DNA from 2 places in the Shewanella mytili genome. Region 1 is predicted to be linked to the other one. Evidence: predicted binding sites of a transcription regulator. Region 1 holds the regulator's gene; the other holds the start of a gene.

Region 1 (4,431 bases):
TCCCAGCACCACCGAAGATATTTACATGCGGGTCATCTACTGCAAAACCGCCAAACTCTTTGAGGCGGCCACCCGCCTGGCCGGTGTTTTGGCCCAAACATCAACGGAGATGGAGCAAGCCCTGGCAGATTACGGCCGCTATCTTGGCACCGCATTCCAGATTACGGACGATCTGCTGGACTATACCGCCGAAACGGAAGAATTGGGCAAAAATATCGGCGATGATCTGGCAGAGGGTAAACCCACCTTGCCGTTAATCTATGCCATGGCGCATGGCGATGAACATGCACGCCAAATCATCCGCAAGGCCATTGAAGAAGGTGATGGCTCTGAACATATCGAGATGATTGTGGAAACCCTGCACGCCTGCGGTGCGCTGGATTACACCCATCAACGGGCACTGGAAGAAGCGGACAAAGCGGTGAAAGCCATTGGCGTATTGCCTGACAGCGATTTCAAACAGGCATTAATCAGCCTTGCCAAAATTGCAGTTTCACGCAGTCATTAGTCAGCGGTTTTCACGTTTTGGATGTAAAAAAAGCGGCAATGGCCGCTTTTTTTACATCTCAATCTTCTGTTGCCGCGCAGGCTATTTTACAAAATCCACACCCAGCTGAATATCTGCCCGCAAGGTATCAAGCATGCTGTCGCGAGCCTGCACTTCAAAAGCGCTTAGCTCACCAACCGGCAATATCTGTTCAATGCCGTTTTTACCCAACACAATGGGCTGGGCAAACAGTGGGGCATCATCACTGCCGCCATCCACATAGGCGCACTCAATGACATTGGCTTCACCTTGCAGCCCTTTAATCAGCGACATGCAGAACCGGAAAGCCGCCTGACCCATGGACAAGGTAGCACTTCCTCCCCCGGCTTTGGCTTCAACCACTTCAGTACCGGCGTTTTGAATACGCTTGGTTAATTGGGCAATCTCTTCATCACTGAAGCTCACCCCTTTTACTTGCGATAGCAATGGCAAAATCGTTACGCCACTATGACCGCCGATAACATTAACATGCACATCCGCCACATTGAGCCCTTTAAGCTCGGCAATAAAGGTTTCAGAACGGATGACATCCAGCGTGGTGATACCAAACAGCCGTTTTTTATCGTACACCCCGGCGTTTTTCAGTACTTCGGCGGCAATGGCAACCGTGGTGTTTACCGGGTTGGTGATAATGCCGATTAAGGCGTTGGGGCATACCACAGCGACTTTTTCAATCAGGTTACGCACAATACCGGCGTTAATATTGAACAAATCCGCCCGATCCATGCCTGGTTTGCGGGCCACCCCCGCAGAAATCAGGACCACATCGGCCCCAACCAAAGCAGGAGACGGATCTTCCCCCGCAAAGCCTTTAACAGCCACGGCGGTGGGAATATGACTCAGATCTACAGCAACACCCGGGGTTACCGGGGCAATATCATACAGTGACAATTCAGAACCAGCGGGCAACTGAGTTTTCAACAACAGGGCGAGGGCCTGACCAATACCTCCGGCGGCGCCAAGTACAGCAACTTTCATAGTACTCTCCGTCATTCTCGGGATTTATGTGATATAGATCTTGTTTATTTTGACAAAAATCTAAGCTATTGCTCACCTCATAACAATTATCCATTAGTCACATAATGCCCGATTCCCATGTGTTGTTAACGACAAACATCACCCTCGCGATAGTGAAAATCAATGTTCCATTGATGCAGACTGCATTTTTATTCATCAAAAATGACTATTACTTGACACTCAGCGGCACTATATGCAGTATACGCCGATTAGGATGAATAGAGGCTCTGAACACATATGACCGTAACCAAGAACCAGGACGATCTGATAAGAACCTTCAAGGCGATTTTGAAAGAGGAACGCTTTGGCTCTCAGAGTGAAATCGTAAGTGCGCTGCAAAACGAAGGTTTTGCCAATATCAACCAGTCAAAAGTATCGCGGATGCTCAGCAAGTTCGGAGCGGTTCGCACCCGTAACGCCAAACAGGAAATGGTATATTGCCTGCCGGCTGAACTGGGAGTGCCAACCGCTGGCAGTCCGCTAAAAAATCTTGTGCTGGATGTGGATCACAACCAGGCCATGATTGTGGTGCGTACCAGCCCCGGTGCCGCCCAGTTGATAGCCCGTTTGCTGGACTCCATTGGCAAACCCGAAGGCATACTGGGCACTATTGCCGGCGATGACACGATTTTCATCTGCCCGTCTTGCATCAAGGCCATTGACGACACCGTGGAGACGGTCAAGTCCCTGTTTAATTATGCCGATTGAGATGGCCTGACACCGGCAACCTCACGCAGCCATTGACATCAAAACGCCCCACCAAGTCATTTCATAAAACTTGATGGGGCGTTTTCACATAAATAACCCGCAGGATAAAGCGGCGTTACTCGCTGAACTGTTCCAGAAAATCCAGCGAAGGCGCAAAGAAAGACGAGCCGGTGACCGCTTGGGTGAAGTGCATCAGATGATCATGATGCCCGTCGTTATCGCCGATAATCATGCTGCGCAGCATCTTTTCAAAATGGCTGGGGGTTTTACAGGTGGCGATAAACATCAGTCCCTGCTGTTTTACCGAGCCAAAAGGCAGGCTTTGCCGCAGGATTTCCATGGACTCGCCCTGCTCGTCTTTGAGGTTCACCCGCTTGATATGCGCGGTGAGAGGTTTGTCGGCAGATTCGTACTCAATATTGTCCTGCTTGGTACGGCCAAAAATGTCTTCCTGTTTTTTGGTAGGCAAGCGACGCCATTTACGCAGATTATGGATGTATTTCTGTACGTGGATATAACTGCCGCCACGAAAGAGTGGATCTTCATCGGCCACCAAAGCCACTTGCTGGCGATTGCGGCCCTTGGGATTTTCGGTGCCATCCACAAAGCCGGTCAGATCCCGGGCATCCATGAAGCGAAATCCGCGCTCTTCCTCTTCAAGCTCCGCCAGGCCTTCCAGCATGGTGTACACCTCGTTGGCCACCAGATGCAGAATATCCAGGCGATCGCAGCGCAAATGGAAAAACAGATCATATTCGATGGCGGGCGCGTCACGATCTTCACTTTCCATGGCCGGGAAAGGACGTAACTCACAAGGGCGGGCATCCGGATACAATGCATCCCAGTAGTTGGCGCCAATCGCCACGAAACCATTGAAGGCACTGTCTGCATATTGATCCGCCAGTTCGTAAATGTACTGGGCGATATTGGCCAGGCAAGGACGCATTTGAGCTTCCACGCCCTCGTTGGCGTTAAACATTAAATAAACAGCATGCAAGTTACTTTCAGCGCAGATACCCACTTGTTCCCGAGGCATATTCAATGTTTCCATCTATAGATCCTTTCTCAGCTTAAACCGTATTTGACACCATTATCCGTTACTTGGTCAGAAATTTACACTGAAACAAGGCACTTGGCACCCCAAGCGTTAATAACCTGCGACCTGTCCGTCTTTTCGGCTTTCTGACGCGCCACGATAAACACCGGTTTGCGGATTACGCCCGATGGCCTGATAACCGCCAAAGGCGCCCAAAGCATCCTGCAACACATGGCCTTTCTTGCTCAGCTCCCGACGGGTTTCCATGGGAAAGCCCGATTCCAGGCTCACGTATCCCCCGTCATGCATCTGCTCGCCGGTGGGCTGCGCTGAACCGCTATGCAAAATCCTCGGAGCATCTCCGGCTTCTTGCAGGTTCATGCCAAAATCAATGAGATTGATGAGGATTTGCGCATGCATTTGCGGCTGGGTCGCGCCGCCCATCACGCCAAAGCTCAGCCAGGGTTTGCCCGCTTTGGTGACAAAGGCCGGAATGATGGTATGAAACGGCCGCTTGCCCGGGGCATAGCTGTTGAAATGGCCGGGGGTAAGGTCAAATAACTGCCCACGGTCCTGCAGGACAAACCCCAAATCCGGCGGGGTCATCCCCGACCCCATACCCCGGTAGTTGCTCTGAATGAGCGATACCATGTTACCCTGGCTATCGGCGGTCGTCAGGTACACGGTATCGCCGTGTTGCAGATTGGGATTGCCCGGCGCCACACTTTTCGCCGCCTTGTTCGGGTCAATCAACTTGGCGCGCTGCTGGTTATAGGCTTCGCCAATCAGTTGCTGCACCGGGATTTGATTAAACGCCGGGTCGCCATAAAACTTGGCCCTGTCGGCAAACGCCAGCTTTTTGGCTTCAACAAACAGGTGCACATATTCGGCGCTGGTCTGGCCCATGGCCTGAAGGTTAAAAGGCTCCAGGGTTTTAAGAATTTGCAGTGCCGCAATCCCCTGCCCGTTAGGGGGCAATTCCCACACATCATAGCCCCGGTAGTTCACCGATACAGGCTCAACCCATTCACTGTGATGCGAGGCCAGGTCATCATAACCAAGGTAACCTCCCTGGGCTTTCATGTAATTGGCAATGCTGCGGGCAATGCTGCCTTTGTAAAAT
Region 2 (4,431 bases), on a different contig from region 1:
GAACGGGCGGTTTTCCTGTGCCGCTACCGTAGCCAGAATATCCGGGTTTTTCACCAGTTGCAGTTGCATGGTGTCGTGGTTTTTCTTGATTTTGCTGTCAGCGGGTTCTGCCATCCGATAGTCGGCCACGGCTGCGCAGCCAATGAAAATGTCCTGTTTGGGCAGATGGGCGGTAACGGCAGAGAGCATCTGCTGGGCAGACTCCACATCAATGCGCTGCACGCCCTTGGGCGTGGGCAGATTCACCGGGCCACTGACCAGTGTGACCCTGGCGCCCATGGCGGCGGCGGCACTTGCCAGCGCAAAGCCCATTTTGCCAGAGCTATGGTTGGAGATATAACGCACCGGGTCGATTTTTTCCCGGGTGGGGCCGGCAGTGATCAGCAGTTGCTGCCCTTGTAAGAGGGGGGCAGGGGTGGCGTCAGCCTGCAAAAAGCGGCTGGCCAGTTCGGCAATTTCCAGGGGCTCCAGCATGCGGCCAGGGCCAATTTCGCCGCAGGCCTGGCTGCCGATGCCCGGTCCCCAAAGGGTAACGCCACGGCTTTGCAGCATGGTCAGGTTGTCTTGTGTTGCCGCATGTTGGTACATCTGTTGGTTCATGGCCGGGCACATGGCCACCGGCGCGGATGTGGCCAGCGCAATGGTGGTAATCAGTTCATCGGCCATACCGGCACGAAAGCGTGCCAGCAAATTAGCGGTTGCCGGTGCCACAATGAACAACTCCGCCCAGCGGGCCAGTTCAATGTGGCTCATGCCGGCTTCAGCCGCAGGATTGAGCATCTCGGTGGCTACCGGATGACCCGATACCGCTTGCAGGGTGAGTGGCGTAATAAACTCGGTGGCGCTGGCGCTCATCACCACTCTGACTTCTGCGCCCCGTTCTTTCAGTCGTCGCACCAGATCAGCGCATTTATAGGCAGCAATACCGCCGCCGATACCCAACAGGATTTTTTTGTGCATCAGACCCATAGGAAGATCCAGCTTGATGGAGTTATTGGCGCTAAACATACCATAAAGCGTACGGTCTGTCGTAGCCACGCTCGGGAAAAGTTACGCCATACTTATCTCACGATAAAGACAGGATTTGCGTTGGCAAAAGGAGTTGCAATGGCGATAAGTGACTGGCCTGACGGCGAAGGCCCACGGGAAAAAATGCTGCAACACGGCGCGGCAGGCCTTAGTGATGCCGAATTGCTGGCTGTGTTACTGCGCAGTGGCTTGCCGGGGCAAAGTGCCGTGGATATCGGCCGGGAAATGCTGCTGGCTTTCGGTTCATTACGGCAATTGCTGGCAGCCCCAGCGCAACAGGTTTGTCGTTTACCCGGTGTGGGACCGGTGAAATTCGCCCAATTACAGGCGGCTGCTGAAATTTCCCGCAGAATTTCCCGGGAAAAACTCCTGAAAGGGACAGTTTTGGCAAATCCTGATTTAACTCGTGACTATTTAATGAGACAATTGACAGACCGAGCCTACGAAGTGTTTGCCGTATTACTGCTGGACAGCCAGCACAGGGTGATCCAGTTCGTTGAACTGTTTCGGGGAACACTGGATGCGGCTTCTGTCTATCCGCGTGAAGTTGTGCGTCTGGTGTTGGAAAAACAGGCTGCAGCGGTCATTGTTTGCCATAATCATCCGTCCGGGGTGGCAGAGCCCAGTCTGGCGGATAGGCGAATTACCGAGCGATTGAAAAATGCGCTGACAACTATTGATGTTCCCTTGCTGGATCATATGGTTGTGGGCGATTGTGAGATAGTTTCTTTCGCAGAGCGGGGCTGGTTGGGGTGATCATTGGCTTGATCTTTATTCAATTATCTTGTATAACATGCGCCCTCTTTGTGCCTCGGGCGACGGCCATACGGGGTACATGAATGCTCGAGCGTTAGAAATTGTTTTTGGAGAAGATTGACATGTCTAGAGTATGCCAAGTTACTGGCAAGCGTCCGATGGTTGGTAACAGCCGTTCTCACGCTAAAAACGCAACTCGTCGTCGTTTTTTGCCTAATCTGCAGAACCACCGTTTCTGGTTGGAAGACGAAAAGCGTTTTGTTCAATTGCGCGTTTCTACTAAAGGTATGCGCATTATCGACAAGAAAGGTATCGAAGCAGTTGTTGCTGAACTTCGTGCCCGTGGCGAAAAGGTGTAATAGAAAATGGCTAAAGCTAAAGGCAACCGCGAAAAGATCAAACTGGTATCCAGCGCTAAGACCGGTCACTTCTACACTACCGATAAAAACAAGCGCAACATGCCAGAGAAAATGGAGATCAAAAAATTTGATCCCGTTATCCGTCAGCACGTTATCTACAAAGAAAGCAAAATCAAATAATTGCTTTTTTCTGTAATGCGTTGGAAAGCCCTTTAACTTCGGTTAAAGGGCTTTTTTGTTATCCGGGCCCATTTCAGAGCAATATTTCACCACTTGATTTTCCCGGCGCATGTTTGTCAGGGGATTGTCATATCTTCGCTGTATAACAAAGGGCATAAAACACCCGCAATGAAAACAAATGCTTTAAAAGTGAATTTAAATGCATTAGCATGATAGGCAATGTATCCTGTCAGCGCGCGTTTTTGGCGCTGTTATTCATTTAGTAAGAGGCCAAATAAAGGTGCGTACCACTGAATTGGTTGACTCCTTTCGTCATTCCGCTCCCTATGTTAATGCTCACCGAGGCAAAACGTTTGTTGTCATGCTGGGAGGGGAAGCTGTTGCCCATGGCATGTTCCGCTCCATCATCAATGATGTGTCCTTGTTGCACAGTCTGGGAATTAAAGTGGTGCTGGTTTATGGCGCCCGCCCCCAGATTGATGCGGCGCTGGCACAGCAGGGGATTGAGCCTGCCTATCACAACGGCGTGCGCATTACCGACGAGAATACCCTGAAGATCATCAAGCAGGTGGCGGGCTCCTTGCAGTTTGATATTACCGCCAGGCTGTCCATGAGCCTTTCCAATACTCCCATGCAGGGCGCCCAAATCAACGTGGTCAGCGGTAATTTCGTGATTGCCCAGCCGCTGGGCGTGGATAACGGCGTGGATTTTTGCCTGTCAGGCAAAGTGCGCCGCATCGATACCCAAGGCTTGAAGCATATGCTGGATACCGGTGGCATTGTGCTGATGGGGCCGATTGTGGCCTCTGTGACCGGCGAAAGTTTTAACTTGACTGCTGAAGAGGTGGCCACACAGGTGGCGATAAAGCTCAAGGCCGACAAGATCATCGGTTTTTCTTCCCGCCATGGCATTGAAGATGAGCTGGGGGATGTAATGGCGGAGCTGATGCCCAATGACGCCCAGAAAATACTCTCCAAGCTGGTGGAGCAGGCCGATGTGGACAGGGGCACCCTGGCCTTTTTGAAAGCCAGTATTGATGCCAGTCGCGCCGGTGTGCCGCGCTGCCATCTGGTGAGTTACCAGGAAGACGGTGCGTTGCTGCAAGAGCTTTTTACCCGGGAAGGCATTGGTACCCAGATAGTCACCGAAAGTGCTGAAAGACTGCGCCGGGCATCCATTACCGATATCGGTGGCATTCTTAACCTGATCCGGCCGTTGGAAGAACAAGGCGTGCTGGTGCGGCGCTCCCGTGAGCAGTTGGAGCGGGAAATTGAACAATTCATGGTGATTGAACGTGATGGCTTGGTGATTGGTTGTGCCGCACTTTATCCCTTTGAGGAAGACAATGCCGGTGAGTTTGCCTGTTTGGTGGTGCATCCCTCATATCGGGATGCGGATCGGGGCAGTTTGCTGCTGAAAAACATCATTAACCAGGCCAAGGTGCGAGGGTATGCCCATCTGTTTGCCCTCACCACCCGCAGCATTCACTGGTTTTTGGAACATGGTTTTGACATGGTGGAGGTGGATGCACTGCCACAAAAGAAAAAGCAGCTGTATAACTACCAGCGCCGTTCTAAAATCCTGCGTTTGAAGCTGTAGTCGCAGGGAATCGGATTTGTCATCTCACGGTTGGTGGTGGCAAATCCGCGCATCACGCTTTGTTTATGTTCATGAAATGCGGTTTGCTCTGCCGCCTGGGCTTAGGCGGCAAGGATGCCGGACATGGCCGTAGCCGCATCTGCACCGTTGGTGAATCTCCCCTCATTTTTTAGTCCTGTCTTGCAACGTGCTATCCGTGGCGTGGCACCTTCATGTGGCAAATTCTGTTTGACATAATATGTCTTGCCGACAACAATTGGATCTCGGTATTGTGAGACAGGGAGATGTTATGGACAGCCACTTGTTTGCTCTTGCCCCACTAGGGAAAACCGCGCATATCAGTTTCTTGGTTTTGTTTGGTGTGCTGGGGGGATTGTTGTTGTATCTATTGCTGAAGCCGAAGCCGGGCACAATCAGAGCCGTACCTGCCACCATACTGCTTGCCATTATGGGATTTACCGGATGGCTGTACTGGCAGGCGAATGCCGCCGGGTTGACGCTGTCGGC

Evidence for each region. The regulator ArgR, encoded in region 1, controls arginine synthesis, uptake and breakdown. The targets are predictions, from matches to a motif close to ANTGAATANNTATTCANT.
Region 2: the regulator ArgR is predicted to act here: its motif matches at 2,513-2,530, upstream of argA (amino-acid N-acetyltransferase).

The regions. Positions count from the first base shown of each region.
Region 1 covers NZ_JBKOUD010000002.1:183,640-188,070, reverse strand. Annotated here, with positions in the region: gene ispB (octaprenyl diphosphate synthase) at 1-508, shown strand, start outside; gene mdh (malate dehydrogenase) at 590-1,525, opposite strand; gene argR (transcriptional regulator ArgR) at 1,802-2,272, shown strand; gene ACIDEJ_RS03575 (Dyp-type peroxidase) at 2,388-3,323, opposite strand; gene ggt (gamma-glutamyltransferase) at 3,420-4,431, opposite strand, start outside.
Region 2 covers NZ_JBKOUD010000019.1:34,587-39,017, reverse strand. Annotated here, with positions in the region: gene coaBC (bifunctional phosphopantothenoylcysteine decarboxylase/phosphopantothenate--cysteine ligase CoaBC) at 1-969, opposite strand, end outside; gene radC (RadC family protein) at 1,108-1,785, shown strand; gene rpmB (50S ribosomal protein L28) at 1,908-2,144, shown strand; gene rpmG (50S ribosomal protein L33) at 2,151-2,324, shown strand; gene argA (amino-acid N-acetyltransferase) at 2,605-3,924, shown strand; gene ACIDEJ_RS14225 (PH domain-containing protein) at 4,214-4,431, shown strand, end outside.